DNA from 2 places in the Micromonospora sp. NPDC002717 genome. Region 1 is predicted to be linked to the other one. Evidence: predicted binding sites of a transcription regulator. Region 1 holds the regulator's gene; the other holds the start of a gene.
What was found. Region 1 encodes HspR, which represses chaperone genes until heat shock. Its sites were predicted from a motif close to TTGAGTNNNNNNNACTCAA; they were not measured.

Region 1 (8,097 bases):
ACCGGGGAGAGCTCCATCCGGGCGAGCGCGTTGAACAGGCTGGACTTGCCGCTGCCGGTCGCGCCGGCGAGGGCCACCACGGTGTGGTCGCGGGAGAGCGCCAGCCGGGTGCCGGCCCGCTCGACCAGGGTGTGCGCCGGCACGAGTCGCGAATCCGGCAGGTGGCCGTCGACGACCGCGAGGAACCGGCGTACGGCGTCGAGGCGGGCGATCAGCGCGTCGGCGTCCACCTGTCGGTCACCACGGAGCGCCTCGCGCATCCGCCCGACGATGTTCGTCATGATCCTCCGCCCTCGGTGCCGGGGAGGCGCGCGGCGTCCGCGTCGGCGAGGCCGCTGCGGTGCCGGGCCATCTCCACCCCGTTGCCGGCCCGGCGCAGGGCCTCCGCGGTGTCCGCGGCGGGCCGGGCCTCCGTCGTCCGGGCCAGGTAGCGGGCGGCCTCGTCGTCCAGCAGGGCCCGCACCCGCTCCAGCAGGTCGGCCCGGGCCTTGGCGGCGAGCGTACGCACGGCCTGGTCGCCGAAGACCGCCTGGAGCACGGTCTGCGCGGCGACCGTGGTGCCGGCCCCGGTGGCGACCTCCAGCCCGGTCGGGATGAACGCGGTCGAGGCGAACACGGCGATCATCACGGCGAGCCCGGTGGCGTTGACGGCGTACGCGGCCGTGCGGGCCACGAAGCGCCGGTCGCCGCCCTCGACCCGCACCAGCTCCAGCACGCCGCGCTGCCACTCCCGGACCAGGCGCTCGGCCCGCTCGGGCAGGTCGCCGGCGGGGTGGGCGAGCTCCGGTTCGAGCAGCGCCGCCCCGGCGGGATGCGCCTTCCACCCGGTGTACGCGTTCTCCGCCGCCTCGGCGGCGACGCCGCGCAGCAGGGTCACCAGCTGGGACTCGATCGCCTCGCGCAGCTCGGAGGCGGGCGCGGGACGGCCGGTGACGGCGGCCACCATCCGGTCGCGGAGCCGCCCGATCCGGGCCTCCAGCGTGCGGAAGAACTCCCCGGTGCCGACGAACTCCTGCCAGCGGGCGAGCACCTCGCCACGGAGCAGCCGACCGTCCTTCAGCCCCTGCTCGACGGTCCGGTGCGCCCCCCGGTACGCCGCCCGCACCCGCTCGTCGAGCGCGTCGGCGGCGGTCACCTGCTCGTCGGCGGCGTCGGCGAGACCCTCGACCGCCGGGCGCAGCGCGGCGAGTGCGCCGTCGAGGGTCTGCCGGACCACGGCCGCCCGGACGTCGGCGTCGGCGGCCAGCCGGGCGAACCAGGCGGAGAGCGGCGCGGTCACCCGGTCGGGCAGCAGGCCCTGCCCGTCGACCCAGGTCTCCGGCAGCACGAACAGCGGGGCCGCGCCGAGATCCTGCGCGGCGAGCATCTCCGACAGGTGGGCGGCGATCTCGTCGGCCGCCTCCGGGGGCACCCGGTCCAGCACCATGGCGATCACCGCGCCCCGGGCCCGGGCGCCGCGCAACAGCTCCCAGGGGACCGCGTCGGCGTAGCGGGCGGCGGTGGTGACGAAGAGCCAGAGGTCGGCGGCGGCCAGGAGTTGGCCGGCCAGGGCCCGGTTGGCGTCGACCACCGAGTCGATGTCGGGGGCGTCGAGGAAGGCCAACCCGGGCGGCAGGGCGGGGGCGGTGACCAGTTGCAGGGTGTGCGGGTCCTCGCTGGGCTCGTTGGTGCGGGTGAGGCCGGGCAGCAGCTCGCCCTGACGGAACCAGCCGGAGTCGGCCGGGCTGCACACCAGCACCGGGGAGCGGGTGGTGGGCCGGAGCACCCCGGCCGCGCTCACCCGCGCCTGCACAAGGCTGTTGACGAGGGTGGACTTGCCCGCGCCGGTGGACCCGCCGACCACCACGAGCAGCGGCGCGTCGAGCCGGCGCAGCCGGGGCAGCAGGTAGTCGTCGAGCTGGTCGGTGAGGCTCCCGGCGGCCCGTCGGGCGGGCTCGGCGGAGGGCAGCGCCAGCGGGAACCGGGCCGCCCCGATCGCGGCGCGCAGGCCGGCCAGCGCGGCGGGCAGGCTGGAGTCCCCGGTGGTGGCGGGCCGGTCCTCCCCGGCGTCCGCGGAGCCGGTGCGGGCTGCGACGGTGGGCGCGTCGGCCTGGGTGGCGGAGTCGCCGTGCGTCGTCACCGCTAAAGCGTGCCCGACCGACGCAAGCGAAGACAACCGGCCGGTAGTACCCGTGACTTGCGTCGGGTCGGCTCAACCTCGACTTGACGATTTCCGGGGGCGTGGCACTATTGAGTCAAGTTCACTCAACTTGTGGTGGGGTCGCTGCGGGCGACGCCCGCCACGCAGCTCAGGGCGGTGCCCACGAGCGCTCACAACGTCACGAAGCGAGGAAGCGAAGATGGCACGTGCGGTCGGTATCGACCTCGGCACGACGAACTCCTGCGTCAGCGTCCTGGAGGGCGGTGAGCCCACCGTCATCGCCAACGCTGAGGGCTCGCGGACGACCCCGTCGATCGTCGCGTTCGCCCGCAACGGCGAGGTGCTCGTCGGTGAGGTCGCCAAGCGCCAGGCGGTGACCAACCCGGACCGGACGATCCGCTCGGTCAAGCGGGAGGTCGGCACCAACTGGTCCGTCGACATCGACGGCAAGAAGTACACCCCGCAGGAGATCTCGGCCCGCACGCTGATGAAGCTCAAGCGGGACGCCGAGGCGTACCTGGGCGAGCAGATCACCGACGCGGTGATCACCGTCCCGGCCTACTTCAACGACAGCCAGCGCCAGGCCACCAAGGAGGCCGGCGAGATCGCCGGCTTCAACGTGCTGCGGATCGTGAACGAGCCGACCGCGGCGGCCCTGGCGTACGGGCTGGACAAGGGCTCCAAGGAGCAGACCGTCCTGGTCTTCGACCTCGGCGGCGGCACCTTCGACGTGTCGCTGCTCGAGCTGGCCGAGGGCGTCATCGAGGTCAAGTCGACCAGCGGTGACAACGACCTCGGTGGTGACGACTGGGACCAGCGCATCATCGACCACCTGGTGAAGACCTTCCGGGGCGAGCACGGCATCGACCTGGCCCAGGACAAGATGGCCCTGCAGCGGCTCCGCGAGGCGGCCGAGAAGGCCAAGATCGAGCTGTCCGCCGCCACCACCACCAACATCAACCTGCCGTACATCACGGCCGGCGCGGCGGGCCCGCTGCACCTGGACGTGACGCTCAGCCGGGCCGAGTTCCAGCGGATGACGCAGGACCTGCTGGACCGCTGCAAGGGCCCGTTCGAGCAGGCCGTGAAGGACGCCGGCATCAAGGTCTCCGACGTCGAGCACGTCATCCTGGTCGGCGGCTCGACCCGCATGCCGGCCGTGACCGACCTGGTCAAGCAGCTCACCGGCAAGGAGCCCAACAAGGGCGTCAACCCGGACGAGGTCGTCGCCGTCGGCGCCGCCCTGCAGGCCGGTGTGCTCAAGGGCGAGGTCAAGGACGTCCTGCTGCTCGACGTGACCCCGCTGAGCCTGGGCATCGAGACCAAGGGCGGCATCTTCACCAAGCTGATCGAGCGCAACACCACCATCCCGACCAAGCGCTCCGAGGTCTTCACCACGGCGGACGACAACCAGCCGTCGGTGCTGATCCAGGTGTTCCAGGGCGAGCGGGAGATCGCGGCCTACAACAAGAAGCTCGGCACCTTCGAGCTGACCGGCCTCCCGCCGGCGCCGCGCGGCGTGCCGCAGATCGAGGTCACCTTCGACATCGACGCCAACGGCATCGTCAACGTCCACGCCAAGGACCTCGGCACCGGCAAGGAGCAGAAGATGACGATCACCGGCGGCTCCTCGCTGCCGAAGGACGACATCGAGCGCATGCGCCGCGACGCCGAGGAGCACGCCGAGGACGACAAGCGTCGCCGCGACGAGGCCGAGACCCGCAACCTGGCCGAGGCGCTCCAGTGGCAGACCGAGAAGTTCCTGGCCGAGAGCGGCGACAAGCTGCCGTCGGAGTCCCGTGACCAGATCAACGAGGCGCTCGGCGAGCTGCGTGGCGCCCTCGGTGGTCAGGACATCGAGAAGATCAAGTCGGCGCACGAGCGGCTGGCGCAGGTCTCCCAGCAGGCCGGTTCGCTGCTCTACAGCCAGCAGGGTGAGCAGCCGGGCGAGGCCGGTCCGGGTGCCGCGGGTGCGGCGGGCGCCGGGGCGACCGGTGGCGCGCAGGCCGGCGGCGCGGACGACGTGGTCGACGCGGAGATCGTGGACGAGGACAAGAAGTGACGGTCCGTCCCGGACACGGCACCACGGCAGAGGATGAGGTAACCCCATGACGGAGAAGCCACGAGCCGCCGACCCGGGTGCGACCGGGTCGACGCCGGGTGGCTCCGCGCCCGCCGAGCAGGCCGGCGACGGGCCGCGGGTCGTCATCCGCAACAACCGCAAGATCAGCGAGACCAGCGAGCCGGCCGCGACCGCCGCCGACGCCGGGTCGGACGCCCCGGCCGAGGGGCTGGTCGAGGAGGCCGAGGTCGTGGTCGACGAGATCGAGGTCGAGGCGGCCGAGGTGGCCGGCCCGCCGGTGGTGGACGCCCCGGCACAGCCGGCCGACGGCGGCGGGACGGCGCTCGGCGCCGAACTGGAGGCGCTGCGTAAGGACCTCGACGAGCGGACCCGGGACCTGCAGCGGGTGACGGCGGAGTACGCCAACTACCGCAAGCGGGTGGACCGGGACAAGGGTCTGGTCACCGAGCAGGCGACCGGGGCGATGCTCGCCGCGCTGCTGCCGATCCTCGACGACCTGGACCGGGCCCGCGAGCACGGCGACCTGGTCGGGCCGTTCGGCACGATGGCCGAGCAGCTCACGGCGGCGCTCGGCAAGTTCGGGCTGACGGCGTTCGGCGAACAGGGCGACTCGTTCGACCCGACCCGGCACGAGGCGGTGGCCCACCAGACCTCGGCCGACGTCACCGAGCCGACCTGCGTGCAGGTGATGCGTCGGGGCTACCAGGTCGGGGAGCGGCTGCTGCGGCCCGCCATGGTCGCGGTCGCCGACCCGGAGTAGTGCGCAACGACGACCGGATCGTCCCGCCCACCCCGAACGGGTGGGCGGGACGGTCGGTCCCCAGGTAGGGAGGGGGTGGACCGGTGAGTTCCAAGGACTGGATCGAGAAGGACTTCTACGCCGTGCTGGGCGTGGACAAGGCCGCCTCCGGCGACGACATCAAGAAGGCGTACCGGAAGCTGGCGCGGGATTCGCACCCGGACCACAACCCCGGTGACCCGAAGGCCGAGGAGCGTTTCAAGGCCGCCTCCGAGGCGTACGCGGTGCTCGGCGACGACGCCAAGCGCCGCGAGTACGACGAGCTGCGCTCGCTGTTCGGCTCGGGCGCGTTCCGGCGCAACGCCCGTGGCGCCGGCCAGCCCGGCGGCATGCCGTTCGACGTCTCCGACCTGTTCGGGGGCGCGGCCGGTGGGGGTGGCGACCGCCGCTTCGGCGGGGCCGGCTTCCAGGACCTGTTCAGTTCGATCTTCTCCGGCGGCGCCGCTGGTCCCGGCGGCGGGCCGGCGACCCGTGGCCCGGCGCGGGGGCGGGACGTCGAGGCCGAGGTGGCCCTCGACTTCGACGACGCCGTACGCGGGGTGACCGTCCCGTTGACGCTGCGCGCGCCGGGTGTCTGCGACACCTGCCACGGCAACGGGGCCAAGCCCGGCACCCAGCCGCGCACCTGCCCGGTGTGCCATGGAGCCGGGGTGACCACCCGCAACCAGGGGTCGTTCAGCTTCTCCGAGCCGTGCCGCAACTGCCAGGGCGTGGGCACGATCGTGGAGGAGAAGTGCCCGGAGTGCCAGGGCACCGGCGGGGTCACCAAGACCCGCACGCTGAACGTCCGCTTCCCGGCCGGGGTGGCCGACGGCCAGAAGATCCGGCTGGCGGGGCGGGGCGAGCCCGGCCCGCGGGGCGGCCCGGCCGGCGACCTCTTCGTACACGTCAAGGTGCGACCGGACGACCTGTTCGGGCGTACGGGCGACGACCTCACGCTGACCGTGCCGATCACGTTCGCGGAGGCCGTGCTCGGCACGGACCTGCGGGTGCCCACCCTCGACGGCGCGGTGACCCTGCGGGTGCCACCGGGCACGCCGAGCGGCCGGATCCTGCGGGCCCGCGGCAAGGGGGTGGTCCGCCGTGACGGGCAGGCGGGTGACCTGCTGGTGACCCTCGACGTGGTGGTGCCCGCGCGGGTGTCCGACGAGGCGCGTACGGCGTTGGAGAGCTTCGCCGCGCAGACCCCGCCGGCCGCCCGGGAACATCTCGACGCGCGGGTGCGTCGATTCAGTTGACCCGGTGTTCAGTCGGCTCGGTGGAGTGCACGCGGAGGTGAGCGGGATGTCGGACGAGTTCGTCGGTTCGGGTGACCCTGCCTACGAGGCCAAGGTGCTGATGATCTCGGTGGCGGCACGGATGGCGGGGATGCACCCGCAGACCTTGCGCCAGTACGACCGGCTGGGCCTGGTCCAGCCGGGTCGGGCGGCCGGCGGCGGCCGCCGCTACAGCGTGCGGGACGTGGTGCTGCTGCGCGAGGTGCAGCGGCTCAGCCAGGACGACGGCATCAACCTGGCGGGGGTCAAGCGCATCATCGGGCTGGAGCGGCTGCTGGAGCAGGCCCAGCAGCGGGTGGCCCGGCTGGAGGCGGAGCTGGACGCCGCGTACCGCCGGATCGCCGAGCTGGAGTCGTTGGCCCGCTTTCCGGGCAGCGACCTCGTCCCGACCAACCGCACCTCCACCGCGCTGGTGGTCTGGCGTCCCCGGCGGGGCCCCGACCGCTGACGACACCTCACCGCGCCCGGCCGCCCTCCCGCGGCCGGGCGCGGTCGTCTTTCCGCCCCCGCCACCGCCCGGGACGTGCGTCGTCTCGGCAAGGCCCCCCGGTTGCCGGTTTGCCGGCGGGGACGACGCCCGGTCCGCTAGCCTCAAAATCAGGTCCAACCATCTCAATCCGGACTCCGATGGCAGGGGGAGCCATGACGGAAGCGGCGAGGAAGGTTGCCCAGCAGACCGAGGAACGGCTCGACGAGGTGGCGAAGAACGTCCGGGAGAGATTCGACCGGTTCACCGAGAGCCGCTTCACCGACGAGATCAAGAACGGCAGGTTCGCCGACCAGGTCGACCACGGCATCGACCAGGGACGCGACGAGGCGAGACGCCGCGAGCAGGGCGGATCGGAACGCTGACGATCCGCCGACGTGCGGGCCGGGACCCACGGGGGGTCCCGGCCCGTTCGCCGTCCAGAGGCGGGCCGGGACGCCAGAGGTCCCGGGCGGGGGTCCCGGCCCGTTCGCCGTCCAGAGGCGGGCCGGGACGCCAGAGGTCCCGGGCGGGGGTCCCGGCCCGTTCGTCGTTACGGAGTGCGGGCGGGGACGCCCCGGGTGCGCCGTGCGGGTGCGTGGGGCGCTCAGGCGATGCGGCGGTTCTCCCGGACCAGGCCGCCCTCGCACCAGTCCCGGTAGACGAAGAGCTCCGGCCGGGCCAGCAGCACCCGGCTGTTGTACGCCCAGGTGCGCATCAGGTCGTCGCCGTTCCGCTCGGCCTGCTCGACCAGCTTCCGGAAGCGCCGCTTCGGGTGGGCGCGGAATTTCGTCCGGATGCCGTCGGCGGCGTAGATGTAGAGGCAGTGCAGGGCGAACCGGCGGGCCGGGCAGGTCGCGTCCATCGCCAGGTCGAAGAGCACCGCCACCAGCCGGTCACCGGAGACCAGCAGGTCCCAGTCCGGCGGCATGGAGGTCAGCGGCACGGAGTCGGGCTGGAAGGCCCACGCGCGCAACTCGGCGGGGGTCGGATCGACGGGGTTGGCGAAGCCGTGGAACGTCGACTCCTGCACGCTCACCGGCCAACCTTCCGCTCTCGTCCGCGGGGGCTCAGGCCGTCCGCGAGCTCTGGCTGCTGGGGCGAAACGGTAACCCGGCGCGTTGACCGGCGGTAGACCCCGCCGGAGGCAATTCGACAACCGTTGGGCGAGGGCCGGGCCGACCGTACGGTCGACCCGGCCCTCGACGGTGACGTCGGTCAGTCGTGCGCCGGCACCGGTTGGGCCCGCTGGGCCGCGCCGCGCTTCCGCAGCCAGCGCTTGAACCACGCGAAGTCGGGCAGCCGCGCCAGCATCGGCCCGGTCACGACCGT
Region 2 (8,097 bases), on a different contig from region 1:
TCGACCCGTGGGTGCCCCCGGCGCCGTTCCTGCTGGCGCTGCCGGCGGCCTACCTGCTCATCGGCGCGGCACGGCGGCAGTTGGGCGAGCGCCGGATGCTCGTCCTCCAGTTGGCCGGGCTGGCCGGCTGGGCGGCGGTGGCGTTGGTCGCCACCGTGGTCGACGGCCGGCTGGCGGGCTGGCTGGTGGCCGCCGGCTGGCTCGGACACGCGGCCTGGGACGTGGTGCACCACCGCGCGAACCGGGTCGTCCCGCGCGGCTACGCCGAGTGGTGCGCGGTCATCGACACGGTCGTCGCGCTCGCCGTCGTGCTGGCCCTGCTGACCCGCTGATCCGGGGCGGGGTGGGTCGCCGGCACGGGGCGGCGACCCACCCCGGGCGGGCTGTTGTGCCGGTCGCCGGAACCGCCGGCCGGTGATGATGAAAAGCTTGCCGCATGAGTTCCGCACCCGTACGGCACGACCCACCGACCGACCCCTCCCGGGACGCCTCCGACGAGGTGACCGCCTTCGCGGATCTCGGACTGCGCGCCGAACTGCTGGGCGCGTTGTCCGCCCTCGGCTACGAGGAGCCCACGCCGATCCAGCGGGAGGCGATCCCTCCCCTGCTGGCCGGTCGGGACCTGCTCGGGCAGGCGGCCACCGGTACGGGCAAGACCGCCGCGTTCGCCCTGCCGCTGCTGCAGCGGATGCCCGACGAGCGGCCCGGCGACCCGGTGGCGCTGGTGCTGGTCCCGACCCGGGAGCTGGCGGTGCAGGTGTCGGAGGCGTTCCACCGCTACGGCAAGGACCTGGGCACCCGGGTGCTGCCCATCTACGGCGGCCAGCCGATCGGCCGACAGCTGCGCGCCCTGGACATGGGCGTGGACGTGGTGGTGGCGACCCCGGGCCGGGCGCTGGACCACATCGCCCGGGGCACGCTCAACCTGGGCTCGCTGGCCACGGTCGTGCTCGACGAGGCCGACGAGATGCTCGACATGGGCTTCGCCGAGGACATCGAGGCGATCCTGGAGCACACGCCCGCGCAGCGGCAGACGGTGTTGTTCTCGGCGACGATGCCGGCGCGGATCGACGGGCTGGCCCGCCAGCACCTGACCGACCCGGTGCGCATCCTCATCGCCCGGGAGCAGCCGGTGGCCGGCGAGGCGCCCCGGGTGCGGCAGAGCGCGTACATCGTCGCCCGGGCGCACAAGCCGGCGGCGCTGGGCCGGGTGCTGGACGTCGAGTCCCCCACCGCGGCGATCGTCTTCTGCCGCAGCCGGGAGGAGGTCGACCGGCTCACCGAGACCATGAACGGCCGGGGCTACCGGGCCGAGGCGCTGCACGGCGGGATGAGCCAGGAGCAGCGCGACCGGGTGATGGGCCGGCTGCGCACGGGCACCGCGGACCTGCTGGTGGCCACCGACGTGGCCGCCCGCGGCCTCGACGTCGAGCAGCTCACCCACGTCGTCAACTACGACGTGCCGTCGGCCCCCGAGTCGTACGTGCACCGGATCGGCCGGGTGGGCCGCGCCGGGCGGGAGGGCGTGGCGATCACCCTCGCCGAGCCGCGCGAGCACCGGATGCTCAAGACCATCGAGCGGGTCACCGGCCAGCGGATCACCATCGACAAGATCCCGACGGTGGCGGACATGCGCACCCGGCGGCTGGAGCTGACCCAGGGCGCGCTGCGGGAGAGCCTGCTGGAGGACGACCTCGACCCGTACCGGGCGATCGTGGAGTCGTTGACCGACGAGTTCGACCTGGTGGAGGTGGCGCTCGCGGCGGTGAAGCTGGCGCACGAGGCGACCTCGCCGGGCGCCGAGGACGAGGAGGAGATCCCGCAGGTCCCGGTCCGGGGCCCGCGCGAGGGGCGGCCGGAGGGCGGCGGCCGGGGCGAGCGGCGCGGCGGCGGCCGGCCCCGCACCGGCGGCACCACGCAGGTCTTCATCGGCCTCGGCCGGCGTGCCGGGGTCCGCCCGCAGGACCTGGTCGGCGCGATCACCGGCGAGACGAGGGTCAGCGGCCGGGACATCGGCTCGATCGAGATCGCCGACCGGTTCTCGCTGGTGGAGGTGCCCTACGCCGTGGCCGACGAGGTGATCGCGGGGCTGCGCGGCAGCACGATCAAGGGCCGCAAGGCGACCGTACGCCGGGATCGTGACGGTGACGGCGGCGGCGAGCGCCGCTTCGACGGGGCCGATCGGCGCGAGCGCCGCGACCGCGACTTCGGCGACCGGCGCGACCGGCGCTGACGACGGCGAGCCACCGTCCCCACCGGCACTGACGCACCGAGGCCCCCGCTGTTGGCGGGGGCCTCGTCGCATCCGCGCAGCGGTCAGTCGGCCGGCTCCGTGGCCACCCGTTCGGCGTGCTCCTGCTGCACGGCGCGAGCGGTGGTGAGGAAGTCGACGATCGTCTCGAGCTGTCCGTGGTCGTACCGCGTCAGCGCCCGCAGGCCGGCCTCGCCGACCGGCCGGTAGATCCTCCGCTCGGCCGCCCGGGCCGCCTCGGTCGCCTCGACCAGCACCCGACGCCGGTTGGCGGCGTCCCGGGTACGCGCCACCAGGCCGACCCGTTCCAGCCGGTCGATGACGGTGGTGGTGGCCGCCGGGCTGAGCCGCAGCGCCGCCGTCAACTCGCCGGCCGTCACCGGCCCGCGGCCGAGGACGACGTCCAGCGCCCGCAGATCCGTCCGGTTGATCCCCAGCCGGCCGGCCGCCGCCTCGTCGAAGGCGTCGAAGCTCTGCTGCAGCAGCCGGATCTCGCGGGCCACGTGGTACACCAGCTCACTTTTCGACATTCGAATCTTTCTGCTAGTTTAGATTTCGACAGTCGAACTTTAGCAGGGAGCGACCATGACCGAGAACGACCGCAGGGAGATCCGCGAGCTGTTCGACCGGCTGCTAGAGGCGTGGACCGACAACGACGCGGTCGCGTACGGCGCCTGCTTCACCGAGGACTCCGACTACGTGTCGTACGACGGCACCCGGGCGGCCGGGCGGGCACCGATGCAGGACGCGCACGACCGGCTCTTCCGGGGCGTACTCGCCGGATCGGCGCTGGTCGGCGAGGTGGAGTCGATCCGGGCGGTGACCGCCGACGTGGCCGTCGTGCACGGCACCGGCTCGGTGCTGATGCCCTGGCGCACCCGGCTGCCCCGGCGCCGGCTGTCCCGCCAGACCCTGGTCGCCGTGCGGACGCCGGCCGGGTGGCGGTTCACCGCGCTGCACAACGGTCGGGTCCGCCCGATCGGGATCCCCGCGCCCGACTCCGCACCGGCCCGGCTGTCCCGCACGATGGGGCGGTACGCCCGACGGCTCGGGCTGGGACGCGCCTGACCGGCGGGACCCGCACACGCGGCGGCCCCCGGCGCCCACAGGGCGTCGGGGGCCGCTGGGTGACGCGCCGGTCAGGCCGCGGTCAACGCCTGGCCGCCCAGGGCGTCCGCGTCGACGTCGGCGGGGCGCAGCGCCAGGGCGAGCACGTCGGCGACGTCGGCGAGGGTGTGGACCGTCAGCGCCTCACGGACCTCGGCCGGCAGGTCGTCGAGGTCCGGCTCGTTGCGGGCCGGAATGATCACCTCGGTCAGGCCGGCCCGGTGGGCGGCGAGCAGCTTCTGCTTCACCCCGCCGATGGGCAGCACCCGGCCGGAGAGGGTCACCTCGCCGGTCATCCCGAACTCGGGCCGCACCGGCCGGCCGGCGGCCAGCGAGGCGAGGGCGGTGGCCATGGTGATGCCGGCGCTGGGGCCGTCCTTGGGCACCGCGCCCGCCGGCACGTGCAGGTGGATCCGCCGCCCGGCGAGGGCGTTCGGGTCCAGCCCGAGCCGGCGCCCGTTGGAGCGCAGGTACGACAGCGCGATGTGCGCGGACTCCTTCATCACGTCGCCGAGCTGGCCGGTCAGGGTCAGCCCCGGCTCGCCCTCCATGCTGGTGGCCTCGATGAAGAGCACGTCGCCGCCGGCGCCGGTGACGGCCAGGCCGGTCGCCACGCCGGGCACCGCCGTCCGCTCCGCCGACTCCGGGGTGAACTTCGGCCGCCCGAGGTAGGTGGCGAGGTTGTCGGCGTCGACGCGGACCGGCGCCGGGTCGGTGGCCAGGGCCACCGCGACCTTGCGGAGGATCTTCGCCAGCGACCGTTCGAGCTGGCGCACGCCGGCCTCCCGGGTGTACTCGCCGGCGATCCGGGCGAGGGCGTCGTCGCCGACGCCGACCTCCTCGACGGTCAACCCGGCCCGCTCCCGCTGCCGGGGCAGCAGGTGGTCCCGGGCGATGGCGACCTTCTCCTCCTCGGTGTACCCGTCCAGGGTGACCAGCTCCATCCGGTCCAGCAGCGGGCCGGGGATGGTCTCCACCACGTTGGCGGTGGCCAGGAAGAGCACGTCGGAGAGGTCGAGGTCGACCTCCAGGTAGTGGTCGCGGAAGGTGTGGTTCTGCGCCGGGTCGAGCACCTCCAGCAGGGCGGCGGCCGGGTCGCCGGAGTAGCCGACGGCCAGCTTGTCGACCTCGTCGAGGAGCACGACCGGGTTCATCGAGCCGGCCTCGCGCAGGGCCCGCACGATCCGGCCGGGCAGCGCGCCGACGTACGTGCGGCGGTGGCCCCGGATCTCGGCCTCGTCGCGGACGCCGCCGAGGGAGACCCGGACGAAGTTGCGGCCGAGCGCGCGGGCGACCGACTCGCCGAGGCTGGTCTTGCCGACGCCGGGCGGGCCGGCGAGGGCGAGCACCGCGCCGGAGCCGCGGCCACCGACGACGCCGAGGTTCCGCTCGGCGCGCCGGTTGCGCACCGCGAGGTACTCCAGGATGCGGTCCTTCACGTCGGCCAGGCCGGCGTGGTCGGCGTCGAGCACCGCGCGGGCCGCGGCCAGGTCGGTGTTGTCCTCGGTACGGGTGCCCCACGGCATCTCCAGCACCGTGTCGAGCCAGGTGCGGATCCAGCCCGCCTCCGGGGAGGCGTCGCTGGCCCGCTCCAGCTTGCCGACCTCGCGCAGCGCCGCCTCGCGGACCTTCTCGGGCAGGTCGGCAACCTCGACGCGGGCCCGGTAGTCGGCGGAGCCGTCCGGTTCGTCCTCGCCGAGCTCCTTGCGGATGGCGGCGAGCTGCTGGCGCAGCAGGAACTCCCGCTGGGACTTCTCCAGCCCCTCGCGGACGTCGGTGTTGATCTGCTCGGCGATCTCCTGCTCGGCCAGGTGGTCCTTCACCCAACCGACGAGCAGTTCCAGCCGGGCGGTGACGTCCGGCGCGGCGAGCAGCTCGGTCTTCTGGGCGAGGCTGAGCCAGGAGACGTAGCCGGCGGAGTCGGCCAGCTCGGAGAGGTCGGTCATCCGCTCGATCGCGTCGATGACCTGCCAGGCGCCGCGCTGCTGGAGCACGGACGTCATCAGGGCGCGGTACTCGCGGGCGAGTTCGCGGGCGCGGCCGGCGGGGGCCGGTTCGTCGAGTTCGGTGGCCTCGACCCAGAGGGCGGCGCCGGGTCCAGGAACGCCGGAGCCGATCCGGGCGCGGGAGAGGCCGCGGACGACGGCGGCCGGTTCGCCGCTGGGCAGCCGGCCGACCTTCTCGATGGTGGCGACCGCGCCGACGGGGCCGTACTCGCCGTCGAGGCGGGGCACGGCGAGGAGGGTGCCCTCGCCGGTGGCGCGGGCCGCGTCGACAGCGGCCTGGGTGGTGGGGTCGAGGGTCACCGGGATGACCATGCCGGGCAGCAGCACGGCGTCGGTCAGGGGCAGTACCGGAAGAGTTGCCATCGAACACCTGCTATCGCGTTGAGTTGAGCGTGTCCAACTCAAGTAACAAAGCGTTCCCCTTGTTCCCACTGTGACCCAGACCACTTCCCCGCGCCGCCGGCCGCGTCGGGAGCAGGCCGGTCGACGCGGCGAAGTCGACGAGCCGATTCCGGACACGGGACACGGGGACCAGGGTGCGGGTCTCCAGCCGGGCCGAGGCCGCGGCGCCCGCCGGCCACGCCGGCACGCTGGGCGACCGAACTCCCCGCCTTTGCGCCGGCCGCGCCGATTTCCCGCGATAACGCGACCCGCCGAAATGAAAAACGACGCGTATTCTTGCGCAATTGCCGTGGGATAGGTCAAACTTTGACCACACCCCGCCCCACACAGGGAGTAATTGGCGATGGCGAGAAAAGTAATCACTGTTCTGACCGACGACCTCGACGGCGGAAAGGCCGACCGGACCGTCGAGTTCAGTCTGGACGGCGTGGCGTACACCATCGACGTCTCCGACGAGAACGCGGGCGTGCTGCGGAAAGCTCTCGACCCGTACATCAGCGCTGGCCGGCGGATCGGGCGCGGCACCGTCGACGTCGGGCGGGCACCCCGCCGGGCGGGCGCCCAGGGCGGCGCGGGAATGGACCGGGAGCAGAACCGGGCCATCCGGGAATGGGCCGTCAAGAACGGCTACAAGATTTCCGAGCGCGGCCGCATCCCGGTCGAGGTCGCCGAGGCGTACAAGAACCGCTGACCTGGCGCCGGGTTCACGCTCGCGTCCACGCGGGGTCACGCTGCGGAATCAGCGGGGCCCCGCCGGTCTTTTCCCACGGCCGTCCATTCGCACGGCCCGCGTCCGGCGGCGGACGCATTCGCGGGCGGCGCATTCGCCGAGCCGCCCCGACGGGTCGCCGGGCGACCCCCGAGTGGCCGCGCCGGGGGATTCCCGCGACCGCACGAAAACCTGATCCGGCCGAGGACCGGCGACCCACCGGGCGACGAAGGGGCAGGTGGTGACCCGGGCGGCTCCGGCCGCACGTGATCATCACCACGATTCGTGCCCGCGCGACCCGAGACCGTCGCACCCCCCGAGTGTAATGAGCGACAGCTTTGTCGGGCATTACGCAAACGCATCTCGGGGGTGGCGGATGACGCGCTGGTGGAGCCAGACGGCCGGCGGGTTGCCCCGCACGTTCTGGTACCTCTGGACGGCCACGCTGATCAACCGGCTGGGCAGCTTCGTCGCCATCTACCTCGGCGTCTACCTGGTCTCGGTGCGGGGCTTCAGCCCCGCGTACGCCGGAGTGGTGATCGGGTTGCACGGGGCCGGCAGCGCGGCGGGGAGCGTGCTCGGCGGGGTCGTCGCGGACCGGTGGGGGCGGCGGCCGGCGATGCTGGTCGGCAACGTGGCCGCCGCCGTGGCGGCGGTGTCGCTGGGCCTGAGCGACCACCCCACGGCGGTCGCGGCGCTCACCCTCCTGCTCGGGCTCTTCCTCGGCGTCGCCCGGCCGGCCTTCACCGCCACCATCATCGACGTGGTGGGCGAGCGGGACCGGCTGCGCGCCCTGACGCTCAACTACTGGGCGATCAACATCGGGTTCGCCGTCGCCGCGACCGTCGCCGGCCTGCTGGTCCGCGCCGATCCGCTGCTGCTGTTCGTGGTCAACGCGGCGGTGCTGCTCGGCACCGCCGCGCTGATCGGGTTGAAGGTGCCCGAGTCGCGCCCCGCCCCGGTCACCGTCGGGCAGTTCACCCGCGCCGACTCCGGCGGGCTCGGCACCGTGCTGCGCGACCGGGTCTTCCTGACCTTCACCGCCCTCACCGGGCTGGCCTGGCTCTGCATCCAGGGCAGCGTGATGCTCCCCGTCGCGTTGCAGGCCGACGGCCTGCCGGCGTCGGCGTACGGGCCGGTCATCGCGGTCAACGGGCTGATGATCGTGCTGGGGCAACTCTTCGTGCCCCGGCTGGTCGGCCGCTTCGACCGGTCCCGCACCATCGCCGTCGCCGTCGTGGTGGTCGGCGCCGGCTTCGCGCTGACCGCGCTGGCCGACGCGGTGTGGTTCTACGCGTTCACGGTCGCCGTCTGGACACTCGGCGAGATGCTGATGACCCCCGCGAACTCGGCGCTGACGGCGGACCTGTCGCCAGCGGCGCAGCGCGGCCGCTACCAGGGGGTCTACTCGCTCGGCTACGCCTTCGCCAGCTTCGCCGGGCCGACCCTCGGCGGGCTGGTCGCCGCCCGGTTCTCCACCGACGCCCTCTGGCTGGGCCTGTTCGGTCTGGCCCTGCTGGTGGCCGCCGGCAACCTCCTCGCGGTCCGCCCCCGGGCCAGGCGGATCGAGGCCCTGCGGGCCGATGCCACCCCGACCGCCGCCCCCGGCCGGACGGCGGCAG

Region 2: the regulator HspR is predicted to act here: its motif matches at 5,751-5,769, upstream of lon (endopeptidase La).

What each region holds. Positions count from the first base shown of each region.
Region 1 is NZ_JBEOVW010000001.1:555,039-563,135, reverse strand. It holds gene ABT006_RS02795 (GTPase) at 1-281, opposite strand, end outside; gene ABT006_RS02790 (ABC transporter) at 278-2,119, opposite strand; gene dnaK (molecular chaperone DnaK) at 2,340-4,202, shown strand; gene grpE (nucleotide exchange factor GrpE) at 4,249-4,983, shown strand; gene dnaJ (molecular chaperone DnaJ) at 5,067-6,260, shown strand; gene ABT006_RS02770 (heat shock protein transcriptional repressor HspR) at 6,307-6,747, shown strand; gene ABT006_RS02765 (hypothetical protein) at 6,942-7,151, shown strand; gene ABT006_RS02760 (hypothetical protein) at 7,373-7,804, opposite strand; gene ABT006_RS02755 (cation:proton antiporter) at 7,984-8,097, opposite strand, start outside.
Region 2 is NZ_JBEOVW010000010.1:224,457-232,553, reverse strand. It holds gene ABT006_RS17775 (hypothetical protein) at 1-332, shown strand, start outside; gene ABT006_RS17770 (DEAD/DEAH box helicase) at 437-2,233, shown strand; gene ABT006_RS17765 (MarR family winged helix-turn-helix transcriptional regulator) at 2,317-2,781, opposite strand; gene ABT006_RS17760 (SgcJ/EcaC family oxidoreductase) at 2,837-3,319, shown strand; gene lon (endopeptidase La) at 3,391-5,727, opposite strand; gene ABT006_RS17750 (histone-like nucleoid-structuring protein Lsr2) at 6,110-6,457, shown strand; gene ABT006_RS17745 (MDR family MFS transporter) at 6,852-8,097, shown strand, end outside.